3 regions of the Pseudomonas sp. Ma2-10 genome follow, and region 1 is predicted to be linked to each of the others. Evidence: predicted binding sites of a transcription regulator. Region 1 holds the regulator's gene; each other region holds the start of a gene.

Region 1 (5,106 bases):
GGCAGGGCAAGGCTCGGAAGAGGGTGTTCTGCTGGAGCCAAGCATGGCTGAGAAACTGCAGCGCTCGTTGATCGATGCGGCGCAGCGTCAGGAAATGCAAGGTCAACCGGTGATTCTGTTGGTAGCCGGTCCGGTTCGCGCGATGCTGTCGCGATTCGGCCGATTGGCAGTTCCGGGTTTGCATGTGTTGGCTTACCAGGAAATTCCTGACAACAAGCAAGTGACCATCGTTGCGACAGTAGGGCCCAACGGCTGAGGTAGTGGTTTATGCAAGTTAAGCGTTTTTTCGCCGCCGATATGCGTCAGGCCATGAAGCTGGTTCGTGATGAGCTGGGCGCTGATGCCGCTATCATTGGCAACCGCCGGATCGCCGGTGGTGTTGAACTGACGGCTGCCCTGGATTACAAGCTGTCGGCGCTGGCTCCGCGCGTTCCGAACATGGAGCTTGAAGACGAGCTACGCAAGACCCAATCGCGGATCGTCACCGCCCAGGCCGAACTGAGCCTGCGCAGCGATGGCGAGAGCGATAAGTCCACCAATCGCCAATTGTTCGCCGGCCTGCCATTGACCGCCGCGGAGCCGCTGATCGAGGCGACCTACACCGAACCCCGCCGTGCTGCACCGGCTGCGGCACCTGTCACCGGTGGCGTCGACCCACGGGCGTTCGACTCGATGCGTTTCGAACTCAACAGCCTGCGCGAATTGATGGAAGTGCAACTCGGCTCCCTGGCCTGGAATCAGCTGCAAGGCAGCCGTCCGGCCCAGGCCAATCTTTGGCGTCGCCTGCAACGTATTGGCCTGTCCGGCCCGTTGTCGCGCGATTTGCTGGCGCTGGTTACCGATATTGAAGAACCCCGTCAGGCCTGGCGCATGTTGCTGGCGCACCTGGCGCGGATGATCGCCACACCGCAAGTCGAGCCCCTGGAAGAGGGCGGCGTGATTGCCATGGTCGGCCCCGCCGGCATGGGCAAGACCACCACCCTGGCCAAACTCGCGGCCCGTTACGTGCTCAAGTACGGCGCGCAGAATATCGCGCTGGTCAGCATGGACAGCTACCGCATTGGTGCTCAGGAACAACTCAAGACGTTGGGCCGGATCCTCAATGTGTCGGTGACGCATGTCGATCCGGGCCAATCGCTGGTGCAGGCGATGGAGCCTTTGCTACGCAAACGCGTGGTGCTGATCGATACCGCGGGCCTTCAGGCCAGCGATCCGGCACTGCGCATGCAGCTCGAAAGCCTGGCCGGTCGTGGCATCAAATCGAAAAATTATCTGGTGTTGGCAACCACCAGCCAGAAACAGGTTCTAACGGCTGCGTATCACAGTTACAAGCGTTGTGGGCTCGCTGGCTGCATCCTGACTAAACTGGATGAAACGGCAAGTCTGGGCGAGGTGCTGAGCCTGGCCATCAGTCATGAATTGCCGGTGGCCTATCTGACCGATGGCCCGCGGATTCCGGATGATTTGCATCTGCCGCGTCGTCATCAGTTGGTCAGTCGCGCCGTCAGCGTGCAAATGCAAGAAGAACCCAGCGAAGAAGCCATGGCTGACATGTTCGCTGATATTTACCACAGCCCGACCAAGCAGGTCGGCTGAGGTATTAATAAACAGTTTTTGTACCTACATCGATGGTCTGCCATGCATTGTTCAGTTAGTGAACGCGCAGCCAGTAATGTGGCCTCCGTCTAAGTAAGACAAGGTAAAAAAAATTCATGGGCAGCATGCATCCCGTACAGGTGATCGCGGTGACCGGCGGCAAAGGTGGCGTCGGGAAGACTAACGTGTCAGTGAACTTGTCCCTGGCTCTTGCTGAGCTCGGCCGGCGCGTCATGCTGCTGGACGCCGATCTGGGGCTGGCGAACGTCGACGTACTGCTGGGGCTGACACCCAAACGTACTTTGGCCGACGTGATCGAAGGCCGCTGTGAGCTGCGCGACGTACTGTTGCAAGGCCCCGGCGGCATCCGCATCGTCCCGGCCGCGTCCGGTACACAGAGCATGGTTCATTTGAGCCCGGCTCAACACGCCGGCCTGATCCAGGCGTTCAGCGATATCGGCGACAACCTCGACGTGCTGGTGATCGACACCGCGGCGGGTATTGGTGACTCGGTCGTCAGTTTCGTCCGCGCAGCGCAAGAAGTGTTGCTGGTGGTCTGCGACGAACCGACCTCGATCACCGACGCCTACGCACTGATCAAACTGCTTAACCGCGATTACGGCATGAACCGCTTCCGCGTCCTGGCCAACATGGCCCAGAGCCCGCAGGAAGGGCGCAACCTGTTCGCCAAGTTGACCAAGGTCACGGATCGCTTCCTTGACGTCGCCTTACAATACGTCGGTGCGGTGCCTTACGACGAAAGTGTGCGCAAGGCGGTGCAGAAGCAGCGCGCCGTTTACGAAGCCTTCCCGCGGTCCAAGTGTTCATTGGCGTTCAAGGCCATTGCACAGAAGGTCGATACCTGGCCGCTGCCTGCCAACCCGCGTGGTCACCTGGAGTTTTTCGTCGAGCGCCTCGTGCAACAAACCGCAGGACCGGTGCTATGACAGCCAGTGGCTACAACTTCTACAAGAAGTCGGCACGTGACGCGCAGTACGAGCTGATCGAGCGTTACGCGCCACTGGTTAAACGCATTGCCTACCACTTGCTGGCGCGTCTGCCGGCCAGTGTCCAGGTCGAAGACCTGATTCAGGCCGGTATGATCGGCCTGCTTGAAGTGTCGACCAAATACGACGCCAGCAAAGGTGCGAGCTTCGAGACGTACGCGGGCATTCGAATCCGTGGCGCGATGCTCGATGAAGTGCGTAAGGGGGATTGGGCGCCACGTTCGGTCCACCGCAATACCCGGATGGTCAGCGATGCCATTCGCTCGATTGAAGCTAAAACCGGTCGTGACGCTAAAGATCACGAGGTTGCGGCCGAACTCCAATTGAGTCTCGACGATTATTACGGGATTTTGAACGACACCCTGGGTAGCCGGTTATTCAGTTTCGACGATCTGTTGCAGGACGGCGAACACGAAGGGCTGCACGAGGATGGCGCCAGTGCTCATCTCGAGCCGTCACGCGATCTGGAAGATGAACGCTTCCAGGCGGCGCTGGCGGACGCGATTGCCAATTTGCCGGAGCGTGAGCGACTGGTGTTGGCGCTGTACTACGACGAAGAGTTGAATCTCAAGGAAATCGGTGAGGTCCTGGGGGTCAGCGAATCTCGGGTCAGCCAGTTACACAGCCAGTGCGCGGCCCGTTTGCGGGGGCGTTTGGGGGAGTGGCGAGCGCGCTGAAGGCAGTGTGGGGACACTGCGAACGCGGCTGGTGGGGTGTTGAACCTTGCCGGTCACGATCTGTTGTGCTCCAGACAGTCATTGAGTGCTTTGCCGGATTGAATGAAATGGCGCGTCCAGGTGCTGGGCGCGTTTAAGACTGCTTGGAGGTCGAATTGGACAAGAACATGAAAATCCTCATCGTTGATGACTTCTCAACGATGCGGCGGATCATTAAAAACCTGTTGCGTGACCTTGGGTTCACCAACACTGTCGAGGCCGACGATGGCACTACTGCCATTCCGGTGCTCAACAGCGGCAGCATCGACTTTCTGGTAACAGACTGGAACATGCCTGGCATGACCGGTATCGACCTGCTGCGCCACGTGCGCGCCGATGAAAAACTCAAGCACTTGCCAGTGCTGATGGTGACCGCTGAAGCCAAGCGCGAGCAGATCATCGAAGCGGCCCAGGCCGGTGTAAACGGCTATGTGGTCAAACCCTTCACGGCCCAGGCGTTGAAAGACAAGATCGAAAAGATTTTCGAACGCATCGGTTGAGCAACTGCGCCACGGGGGAGCTATGGAGCATAAAGAATCTTCACAGGGCGATTTTGAGTCGACCCTGAAAAAACACGCGGTCGAACTGGTCGAAAGCCTTGAAAAAGGCAGGTTCGGCGACGCTGTGCAACTGATCCATGAGCTCAATCAGACCCGTGACCGTGGCCTGTATCAGGAAGTGGGCAAGCTCACTCGCGAGTTGCATAGCGCGATCGTCAATTTCCAGATTGACCCGAACATGCCGCAAGCCGAGGAAGTCTCGCAGATCACGGATGCCACCGAGCGGTTGGGTTACGTGGTCAAGCTGACCGAGGCTGCTGCCAACCGCACCATGGACCTGGTGGAAAACGCCACGCCGCTGGTCAACGGCCTGAGCAACGAAGCCCAGGCCTTGAGCACCGACTGGGGACGGTTCATGCGTCGCGAAGTCGGGGCTGAAGAGTTCCGCGAGTTGGCTCGGCGAGTCGACGGTTTCCTGACACGCAGCAGCGAAGACAATCGCGTTGTGTCGGGCAACCTCAACGACATTCTGCTCGCTCAGGATTACCAGGATCTCACCGGTCAGGTGATCAAGCGCGTGACCCAATTGGTCACCGAAGTTGAAAGCAACCTGCTCAAGCTCGTGCTTATGGCCAGTCAGGTGGACCGCTTTGCGGGCATCGAACATGACCGTGAAGCGATGCGTGCAGAAAAAGATCCGCAAAAACATCTCTCTCAGGGTGAAGGTCCGCAGATTCATGCCGATAAAAGAGAAGATGTTGTGTCCGGTCAGGACGATGTGGACGATTTGCTATCCAGTCTTGGATTTTAGGTTTTTAGGTTTTTAGACCTTTAGGAGCACCCCCTTAATGAGCTTCGGCGCCGATGAAGAGATCCTTCAGGATTTCCTGGTTGAGGCCGGCGAGATTCTAGAGCAACTGTCCGAACAGCTGGTCGAGCTTGAAAGCCGACCCGATGATGCGGACTTGCTCAATGCAATTTTTCGCGGTTTTCACACTGTAAAAGGAGGCGCCGGCTTCCTCCAGCTCAACGAGCTGGTGGAGTGCTGTCACATCGCCGAGAACGTGTTCGACATCCTGCGCAAGGGTGAGCGTCGCGTCGACTCGGAACTGATGGACGTGGTTCTCGAAGCGCTGGATGCGGTGAACGGCATGTTTACCGAAGTCCGCGAGCGCAGCCCGATCACGGCTGCCACGCCAGAATTGCTTGCGGCACTGGCCCGTCTGGCCGAGCCGCAAATCGCCGATGAAACGGCACCGGTCGCCGAGGTGGTGGAACAACCTGCCG
Region 2 (5,106 bases), on a different contig from region 1:
TCGCGATCAAACAGTGCTGACGAGGCATAACCGACGACCCGCGCCACCTGTGCATCCGGATAGCTGCCAGCGATCAGCGCACGACGTGCCGCGTTTGCACGGCTGGACGAGAGCTCCCAGTTACCGAAATCACCCGTGCTCGAATACGGCTTGGCATCGGTATGGCCGCTGATGCTGATCTTGTTCGGCACCGCTTTGATGGTGTCGGCCATGGCCAGCAGGATGTCTTCGAAGTACGGCTTCAGACGTGCACTGCCCGAGTCGAACATCGGCCGGTTTTCGGCGTCCACGATCTGGATGCGCAAACCGTCCGGCGTGATTTCGAACAGGATCTGGTCTTTGAATTTTTTGAGTTGCGGATTCTCTTCGACCTTGTTCTGCAGTTCTTGCAGCAACAGTTCGAGACGTTCCTTCTCAACCTGCTCGGCCATGCCTTCAACCTGTTCGGTGTCGATGGTTACCTTGTCCGGCTGCGGTTGAGATTTCACCTCGGGGTTGAGGGTGCTCTCCGGCGCCAGGGTCGGCGTGCCGCCCAGGTCGATGATGTACGGCGTGCCACTTTCGGAAAAGCCGACCGGGTCCTTGAAGTAACCGGCGATGGCGATCTTCTGTTCAGGTGTTGCAGTGGACAGCAGCCACAACACCAGGAAGAACGCCATCATCGCCGTCGCAAAGTCCGCGAAGGCGATTTTCCAGGCGCCCCCGTGATGCCCGCCGGCGATGCGCTTGACGCGCTTGATGATTATCGGCTGGTTATTTTCCATGGCTTAGCGACCGCGAACCGCTTGTTCCAGCTCAGCAAAGCTAGGACGGTGCGCCGGGTACAGAACCTTGCGGCCGAACTCTACCGCCAGCGACGGCGGCATGCCCGAAGCGGAAGCCACCAACGAGGCCTTGATGGCTTCGTAGACGTTCAGCTCTTCCTTGGCATCGTGGCCCAGGGAAGTGGCCAATGGGCCGAAGAAGCCGTATGCCGCGAGAATACCGAAGAAGGTACCGACCAGGGCTGCACCCACGTGCAGACCGATGGATTTCTGGTCGCCTTCGCCAAGGGACGCCATGGTCACCACGATACCCAGTACCGCCGCAACGATACCGAAACCTGGCATGGCGTCGGCAATGCCGTTCACCGCGTGGGCAGGGTGTTCCAGGTCTTCCTTGAGGCTGTAGAGTTCCATGTCGAACAGGCCTTCCAGCTCATGGGGAGCCATGTTGCCGGAGGACATGATGCGCAGGTAATCACAGATGAACGCGGTCATGCGGTCATCTTTAAGCACCGCCGGATACTTGGCGAAGATCGGGCTCGCGGCGGCGTCTTCGATGTCGCCCTCGATAGCCATCATGCCTTCGCGGCGGCTCTTGTTGAGGATCTCGTAGATCAGGCCCAACACTTCCAGATAGAACGTGTGGTTGAAACGCGAAGTGAACATGCCCAAGGATTTCTTGAGCACGTGCATGGTCATGTAACTGGGGTTGGCCTGCAAAAATGCACCGAGTGCCGCACCACCAATAATCAGCACCTCGAAGGGCTGAATCAGGGCGGCAATTTTGCCGTGGGAGAGCACGTATCCGCCGAGTACACTCGCGAATACGACAATGATGCCGATTATTTTAGCCATAGGTAGGAGAGCACTTACTGAGTCGGGTTCAAGGTCATATTCGGAAGTTGAAAAATCTCTTCTTCTACTTATCGGCAAAACTGCGCCAGACTATAGCCAGTTCAGGCGAAAAGCCAATTTGGCCCGCTCCGGGCATAGGTAATGCAGACGATGATCGCGTCCAACCATGGCTAACGAAACGAACGTACCAACGCCAAAACCAACCACTCTCGAAGGCTGGGTCAAGCTTCTCGATGGCGTGCGCCTGCCGGTTCCGCAAGCCAGTCACGACCGTGTCTGCAAGGCCATCGCCAACAGTCGCAGCTCCCTGCGCGATATCGCCGAACTGATACAGGACAGCCCGGCGCTGGCCTTGAGCGTGATTCGCGAAGCCAATCGCCATACCCATGGCAGCATGACCGAGCCTGCGGAAAATCTTGAGGTGGCGATCAATCGCCTCGGTTTGACGCGCACCGAAGAACTGCTCGCCCGCCTGCCCGCCGAACCTGAGTCAGACATTCCGCTGGCCCTGCGTCAGCTGCAACTGATCAGCCAGCACGCGACCCAACAGGCCAACGGTTTTTTCGCCAGTCGCCTGGCGCGGCTGTGGCAGGACATCCACTGGGGCAGCCTGCTGTTTCTCTCGCCGCTGTGGCCCATGGCGTTGACCCATCCGCAGTTGCTCGAAGAGTGGGAGCTGCGGGTCATCCACAAAGGCGAATCGGCGCGCAAAGTCGAAAAGCAATTGTTCGGCGCGCGCCTGCTGGAAATCTGCCTGGCGCTCGTGGACATCTGGCGCCTGCCTATCTGGGTGCATCAGGGTTACCGGCTGCTGCTCAACGAGCAGCGTGAGCTGGTGAAAGTGCTGCGCATCGCGCGCGACAGTGAGCACCCATTACGCCAGCAGAACCGCCTCGATAACGATCCAACCCTGCGCCGCTGGCTCAATCAACCGGCCAATACGGTGCTGCTGGCCAACGGCCTGGCGCTGTCGGCGCAACAGGCCTGGGACAGTCCGCACAGTAAACGCTGGCAGTACCTGACCAGCCTTTACCTGCAAATGCCGATGGACGAAGTGCAGCAGCAGTTGCACCAACAGGCCGCCAACAGCGCCCGCCATCACGCCATGCCAGACCTTTGGCACCCGGCCGTTTCACTGATCTGGCCGTGGGGTATGAACCGCGTTCACGCTGGATTGTTGCCGGCCCCGGCACCGACTGCCGAAGACCTGGCGAAATGGCGCAGACAATGTGCCGAGCTGCTGGTTGAGCCGAGTCGCTTCACCAATGCCATGCACTTGACCACGTCAGCCCGGGACGCGCTGGTCGCGTGCGGCATGCGTCGAGTGATGATCCTGATGGCCGACCGCACCCATGACAATCTGCGAGTGCACCAGACGGCCGGGCTGCCAAAAGAAGCGGCCGGTCTGAACCTTGTCGTCAGCCAAAGCGCCGTGCTGCAACGCCTGCTCTCGCAGCAGGCCCAGATACGCCTGACGCCGACCAACAACGCACAATTTTGCGCCCTGTTGCCGGCCAGCCTGCGCTCACAGTTCGGCGGCGAACACTTGCTGTTGCGGTCATTGGTCAATAATGGCCGAGTGATCATGATTGTGGTGGCGGACCAGGGCGGCGGGCCGTTCTCGGAAATCACCGTGCAAGCATTCGGCAAAACCGCGCAGTGCATCGAAAAGGCACTGCACAGCTTTAGTCACCGCGGCCAATGACGCTGCTATACAATCGTCCCTTTTGTGCTCTGGAGACCTCACATGCCTGACTTCTCTGGCTTGCCGCTGGTGATCGAGCCGAGCGACTTGCTCCCTCGCCTCGACTCCCGCGAACTGATTCTGGTGGACCTGACCAGCAGCGCCCGCTATGCCGAAGGGCATATCCCCGGTGCGCGTTTTGTCGATCCGAAACGCACCCAACTCGGTCACGCACCCGCGCCGGGACTGATGCCGCCGCAAGCGGCCCTCGAAGCGTTGTTCGGCGAGTTGGGGCACAACCCTGATGCGGTCTATGTCGTCTATGACGATGAAGGCGGCGGTTGGGCCGGGCGCTTTATCTGGCTGCTGGATGTCATCGGCCACAGCAAGTACCACTATGTCGACGGCGGCCTGAAGGCCTGGCTGGCAGAAGGCTTGCCCATGTCGATCCAGATCCCGGCCGCAGTCGGCAGCCCGGTTGCGCTGACCCTGCACGATGAACCCACCGCCACCCGCGAATACTTGCAAAGCCGACTCGGTGCCGCCGACCTGGCGATCTGGGACGCGCGCGGGCCGCTGGAGTATTCCGGCGAGAAAGTGCTGGCGGCCAAGGCCGGGCACATTCCCGGCGCGGTCAATTTCGAATGGACCGCGGGCATGGATCAGGCGCGTAACCTGCGCATCCGCACCGACATGCCGCAGATCCTGGAAAAACTCGGGATCAGCAAAGACAAAGAAGTGATTACCCACTGCCAGACTCACCATCGTTCTGGCTTCACCTATCTGGTGGCCAAATCCCTCGGTTATCCGCGGGTCAAAGGCTACGCCGGTTCCTGGGGCGAATGGGGCAACCACCCCGATACGCCCGTAGAGATTTAAGGTTTTTAAGGACAGTTAATGAATAAGCGTTTGTTTATCCTCAGCCAATACCTGCTGCCCCATCACCTGCTGTCGCGACTGGCCGGCTGCATTGCCGAATGCCGCGTGCACTGGTTCAAGAACGCCTTCACCGCCTGGTTCGCCAAGCGTTATCAGGTGGATATGTCGCAGGCGCTGGTCGAAGACCTGACCGCCTATGAGCATTTCAATGCGTTCTTCACTCGCGCCTTGAAGGACGGCGCTCGCCCGCTGGACGAGACGCCAGGCGCGATCCTCAGCCCCGCCGACGGTGCGGTCAGCCAACTCGGCCCGATCGAACACGGTCGTGTGTTCCAGGCCAAGGGCCACAGTTTCAGCGTGCTGGAATTGCTGGGCGGCGATGCCGCCAACGCAGCGCCGTTCATGGGCGGTGATTTCGCGACTATTTATCTGTCGCCGAAGGACTACCACCGCGTGCACATGCCGCTGGCCGGCACCCTGCGCGAGATGGTCTACATCCCGGGCCGGATCTTCTCGGTCAACCAGACCACCGCCGAAAACGTTCCGGAACTGTTCGCCCGCAATGAGCGTGTAGCGTGCATTTTCGACACCGAGCGCGGGCCGATGGCCGTGGTGTTGGTGGGCGCGATGATTGTGGCGTCGATCGAAACCGTCTGGGCCGGGCTGGTCACGCCGCCAAAACGCGAGCTGAAAACCTTCCGCTACGACGAAGCTGCCCGCGCGCCGATCCATTTGGAGAAAGGTGCAGAACTGGGTCGCTTCAAACTGGGTTCGACCGCTGTCGTGCTGTTCGGGCCTGATCAAGTGAAGTGGGCTGAAGAACTGGCGGCCGGTTCACCCGTGCAGATGGGCCGGGGCATCGGCATGGCAAAAGCCTGATCACTGATCCGACCCCGCGAACTTCTTTGCGGGGCCGGACATTTC
Region 3 (5,106 bases), on a different contig from region 1:
CTGCATCAGGTCGACGATGCGCCGCTGCATCACGTCGCCATGCCGGACAGTATGTCGAGTTCGCCGTTGGTGGCTTGCCTTGATCCGCGTGTCGATGAGCAGGTGGTTCAGGATCAGATGCAGAGCCCGATCAACCCTGAGCCGGACCCTGAACCTGAATCAGAGCCCGAAACCGATCCGCCGCCCGAAGACCCCGATGCACCTCGGGAACAAAGTTTTACCGAGGCCAGGCCTTAAGCATAAAAAAACGGGCAGTCACCGCAAGGGACTGCCCGTTTTTTATTGACGCGTGGTATTACATGTCGTCTTTGTCGAAGCGCCGCGCTTCGCGCTGCAGCTGATAGACGAACCGCTCGACCTGTCGCTGCACCAGCCCGCTCATATTGTGAAAGCGTACGCCGGCGAAGGTGGTGGAGATTTTTTCTTCGAAGTGCAGGTAGCGCAGCTCGACGGGTGCCGTCATGTTGCCAAAGGGCAGGGCGGCGACGAAACGGTCATAGACCTGGCCCAGTTGCAGGCTGCCCGTGATGTCGCCTTCGAAGCGCAACTTGCAGCCGGTGGCTGAGATGTCCAATAGCTTGCCGCTGATCGGAGACTTGAGTTTTTCACCACCCAGATCGACATTGACCAATTGTGCCAGCTTCAATGCCGCACGGAATGCATTGCGCCGCTGATGGTAAACCACCTCGGCGGGCAGGGCGCCACGGTAGCAGCGACCGCCACCGGATTCGTCGATGGTCAGCGGGCCGTTGCTTTCCCAGGCAATACGCACGCCGTCGTGAAAGCCTTCGACCTTGAATGGTTCGCCGGCGAGCAGGAAGCGTTCACCATCGCGGGGAATCATTTCATCCAGGGCAATCATGCTGCTGTCACGGTCAATGTCCACCAGATAACTCTGGAAGCGCTGGCTGCGCTCATGGAACGTGATGATCAGCGGATCATGGCTCTCTTGCAGCTGGCGCAGGTTGCCGGAGATCTCCAGGGGCGTGGTGAGCACCTTGGGTGGCTGCGGAGCATCTTCCGCGCTTAAGGCATTGAACACGGTTCATCAATCTCCAGGCAAAATGTGACTACGGCTGGCCAGCATATTGCCAGCATGTTGCGCGTCTTGATAGTGCGCGCTTTTGAGCAGGTTCAAGCCTGACTGAGCGGGCGCGGCTTCGCAAGCATGGAGGTTGATCCACGCGCATCGTAGAGCGCTGGCGGCTCGCCGCCGTTGAGGATTTTCAGCTGATTGGCCGTCGCGGCCTGTTGCACCAGGATCGACTGGCCATTCTTGATGTTGGTCGCCTGGCACTGAGCCAGAAGATCGGTCAATACATCGCTCTGCTCCAACAACTGATCGCCAATGCTCGAATGGCTGGCAAGTTGCTCCAGGCCGTTGCGATTGGTTGGCAGGTTGAGACTGGCGAGGATTTCACTGCGCTTGCAGCCATGCTGATCGAGCAAAATGATCAATGCCTGTTTCTGCGCCAGAATTTCTTCGAGCAGAGGCATGTCGCGACCATGCAAGGCGAGGGACTCGGTTTGCAGTAACTCCAGCAAGTGCTTTGCTGGCGCGAAATCGTCGGTGATCAGTTGCAGTAAATTAGTGTCGTGCATGGCTGGCCTTGGGTTTTAAGCGTCCAAAAGCCTGGCGCAGGCCTTGGCCTAGCGCTGGGCTTCGAAGTTGAGCAGTTTGCTGGCTACACGGTTGCTGTCGACTTTGTAGCTGCCATCGGCAATCGCTGCTTTCAACTCGGCCACGCGGGCGTTGTCGACGGCAGGCTGATCGCGCAGCTTGTCAGTGACCTTCTGCAACTGTTGAGCCTCATTGCTGAGATGTACCGATTCCCCGCTTTTGACGGTACTGGCCTGTTCGGCCGGGGTATTCAGCGGCGCGGATTTGCCGGTTTCGGCGGTTTCCTTCGCGGTGCTGGTACGTGTGCTACCGGTAAGTGGCGAGGAACTGTTCAAACGGCTGAAATCGATGACCATGACAAAAAACCTCTGGGTATTTGGACGCTTGCCATGTTTTCGGCCATACCCGGAAAAACTTTAGGTCCGTTTATCAATGAGCTTGCGCGCGTCAGCGCTTACCCTGCATAGGGCACAGTCTAGGGAACAGTCGAGTGGCGCGCCAGTGTTCTACATGGCTACTTCCACATGGCCTGGCGCGATGACTTGCGCCTTGATGACCCGTTGGGAGTTGAGGTTTTTCACCCGAATCTGTTCGCGCAAGCCGCCGTTGGACAGCGCTTCACCCGGCATGCGCACGCTCAGCGTTCCGCTGTGGGCGGTAATCACCACATGGTCACCCTTGCTGATGACCTCTGCCTGTTCCATGTGCACCAAGGTCATGACCTGGTCGGCGACCATTGGTCGGGTAAGTTTCTGCCCGATCGCCTGGTCGACGGAAGTCAGGTAACCCTGCCTGATCAGGCTGATGTCACGCTCGCGCAGGGTCACATCCTGGGGCTCGACGATACCGGAGCGTCGCAGCGGGCGGGTGGTGGTCACAATGTCGCGAAACAAGCGCACTTGAGCGGGTACGAAGACCGTCCAGGGCGACGCGCCCTCGCAGCGCACCTTGACCGTAACCCGGCCCAGTGGCGTGGCCGGGCTCTCCAGGGACGCTGTCAATTCCTTGTCGCACATGGGCATGCGCAGCCGCGGATCAATCTGCTTGACCTTGATCTCGTAGCGGCCTTCCGTTTGACTGGTCGCCAGATAGTCTTCTACGGTGAATTCAAGAAAGCCCTGGGTGACGCCGATAAGCATGTCAGGCAAGGTAACCGCGTTAGCAAGGGCAGGGCAGCCAGCGTTGAACAGGCAGACGGCCGACACCGCGCAAAGTAATTTGCGGGTGTTTGATGTCAGGCGTCGGAAAAATGTCAGTTCTGTGTTCATAAGAGTTAAAAAGCAAGCGCCGTGCCGTTTAGTGATGAATGCGCGTCGCAACACACTTAAGCGTTGGTGTAGGAGTCTTTGCATGGCTGGTGTAATGGATGCGGTAAACCAGCGCACGCAACTGGTAGGGCAGAATCGCCTTGAGCTGTTGTTGTTCCGTCTCGACGGTCAGCAGCTGTATGGGATCAACGTGTTCAAGGTTCGGGAGGTGCTGCAATGCCCCAAACTGACGCTGATGCCAAAATCCAGTCCTGTCGTGTGCGGTGTGGCAAATATTCGGGGGGCGACCATTCCGATTCTTGATCTGGCCATGGCGACCGGTTCCGGTGCGCTGAAAGATCAAAGCAATCCCTTCGTGATCATCACGGAGTACAACACCAAGACTCAGGGGTTCCTGGTGCGATCAGTGGAACGCATCGTCAACATGAATTGGGAGGAGATTCATCCGCCACCCAAGGGCACGGGACGCGATCATTACCTGACGGCTGTGACTCGGGTCGACAATCAGTTAGTCGAAATCATCGACGTCGAGAAAGTGCTGGCGGAAGTATCACCGACACCGGAAGCGATTTCCGTTGGCGTGGTGGATGTCGAAACCCAGCACAAGGCGCTCTCTTTGCGAGTACTGACGGTCGATGACTCGTCGGTGGCGCGCAAGCAGGTGACCCGTTGCCTGCAGACGGTCGGTGTCGAAGTGGTGGCGTTGAACGACGGTCGGCAAGCGCTGGATTACCTGCGCAAGCTGGTCGACGAAGGCAAGAAGCCGGAAGAAGAGTTCCTGATGATGATTTCCGACATCGAGATGCCGGAGATGGACGGGTACACCCTCACGGCCGAGATCCGCAACGACCCTCGCATGCAAAAGCTTCACATCATCCTGCATACTTCGTTGTCGGGTGTATTCAATCAGGCGATGGTCAAGAAGGTCGGTGCCGATGACTTCCTTGCCAAATTCCGTCCTGATGACCTGGCATCCCGGGTAGTCAACCGGATCAAAGCAGCAGACATCAGTTAGGGGCCTTCTGCCCCTAACGGTTAACACGATTTAAGAGGCGGTATCTTTGTCTACGGGTAATTTGGATTTTGAACAGTTCCGGGTCTTCCTGGAAAAAGCCTGTGGCATTTTGCTCGGTGAAAACAAGCAGTACCTGGTATCGAGCCGTCTCAACAAACTGATGGAACAGCAAGGCATCAAGTCCCTGGGTGAGCTGGTCCAGCGCATCCAGACCCAGCCGCGCAGCGGTTTGCGCGAAATGGTGGTGGATGCCATGACCACCAACGAAACCCTGTGGTTTCGTGACACCTATCCGTTTGAAGTCTTGAAGAACAAGGCATTGCCGGCAGCGATCAAGGCTGCCCCTGGCCAGCGTCTGCGGATCTGGTCGGCGGCCTGTTCGTCGGGTCAGGAACCGTATTCGCTGTCGATGTCGATCGATGAGTTCGAACGCGTGAACATGGGCCAGTTGAAGATGGGCGTGCAGATCGTTGCCACTGATCTGTCCGGCACCATGCTGACCAACTGCAAGACCGGCGAGTACGACAGCCTGGCCATCGGCCGTGGCCTGTCGCCCGAGCGCCTTCAACGTTACTTTGACCCGAAAGGGCCGGGGCGCTGGGCAATCAAGGCACCGATCAAGAGCCGGGTGGAGTTTCGTTCGTTCAACCTGCTGGACAGCTACGCGAGTCTCGGCAAGTTCGACATCGTGTTCTGCCGCAACGTGCTGATCTACTTCTCCGCCGAGGTGAAGAAGGACATCCTGTTGCGCATTCACAGCACGTTGAAGCCAGGCGGTTATCTGTTTCTTGGTGCTTCCGAGGCGCTGAATGGTTTGCCGGATCATTACCAGATGGTCCAGTGCAGCCCGGGAATCATTTACCAGGCGAAGTGATTCGTTGGCGTTATCAAAAAACGGGAGTCCTCAGGGGTTCTCGTTTTTTTTGCCTGCTCATTTCTCAATCCCTCCCCCCACTGGGTCAGGTGGTGCTCTCCAGACCGTGCAAAGCGGCAGAAAAGCGGCAGGCGGCGGAAATCGGTTGCCGCTTTTCTGGCATTGCCACGTTGCCACTGCCCGCAAAGCCCCGGTTTACGGCCTTTTATCAATTGGCACGACGCTTGCTATGTCCCTGTTACGAAAAATCAGGTCACCCGAAGGTTTCCGACATGAGCATCAGCTTCGATAAAGCGCTCGGTATCCACGAACAAGCCCTGGGATTTCG

What was found. Region 1 encodes FliA, which starts transcription of late flagellar genes. Its sites were predicted from a motif close to CTAAAGTTTNNNNNNNNNNNGCCGNTAA; they were not measured.
Region 2: the regulator FliA is predicted to act here: its motif matches at 1,688-1,715, upstream of motA (flagellar motor stator protein MotA).
Region 3: the regulator FliA is predicted to act here: its motif matches at 2,014-2,041, upstream of flgM (flagellar biosynthesis anti-sigma factor FlgM).

Annotation. Positions count from the first base shown of each region.
Region 1 covers NZ_JBTEYL010000028.1:27,911-33,016, forward strand. The annotation lists gene flhA (flagellar biosynthesis protein FlhA) at 1-256, shown strand, start outside; gene flhF (flagellar biosynthesis protein FlhF) at 268-1,596, shown strand; gene fleN (flagellar synthesis regulator FleN) at 1,713-2,543, shown strand; gene fliA (RNA polymerase sigma factor FliA) at 2,540-3,280, shown strand; gene ACXPVS_RS23905 (chemotaxis response regulator CheY) at 3,448-3,819, shown strand; gene ACXPVS_RS23910 (protein phosphatase CheZ) at 3,842-4,630, shown strand; gene ACXPVS_RS23915 (chemotaxis protein CheA) at 4,668-5,106, shown strand, end outside.
Region 2 covers NZ_JBTEYL010000006.1:65,271-70,376, reverse strand. The annotation lists gene motB (flagellar motor protein MotB) at 1-764, opposite strand, end outside; gene motA (flagellar motor stator protein MotA) at 768-1,619, opposite strand; gene ACXPVS_RS10205 (HDOD domain-containing protein) at 1,786-3,324, shown strand; gene ACXPVS_RS10200 (rhodanese-like domain-containing protein) at 3,367-4,182, shown strand; gene asd (archaetidylserine decarboxylase) at 4,201-5,061, shown strand.
Region 3 covers NZ_JBTEYL010000015.1:109,442-114,547, reverse strand. The annotation lists gene ACXPVS_RS18435 (MFS transporter) at 1-237, shown strand, start outside; gene ACXPVS_RS18430 (flagellar brake protein) at 296-1,042, opposite strand; gene ACXPVS_RS18425 (flagella synthesis protein FlgN) at 1,135-1,602, opposite strand; gene flgM (flagellar biosynthesis anti-sigma factor FlgM) at 1,651-1,977, opposite strand; gene flgA (flagellar basal body P-ring formation chaperone FlgA) at 2,128-2,889, opposite strand; gene ACXPVS_RS18410 (chemotaxis protein CheV) at 2,972-3,904, shown strand; gene cheR (protein-glutamate O-methyltransferase CheR) at 3,951-4,778, shown strand; gene flgB (flagellar basal body rod protein FlgB) at 5,051-5,106, shown strand, end outside.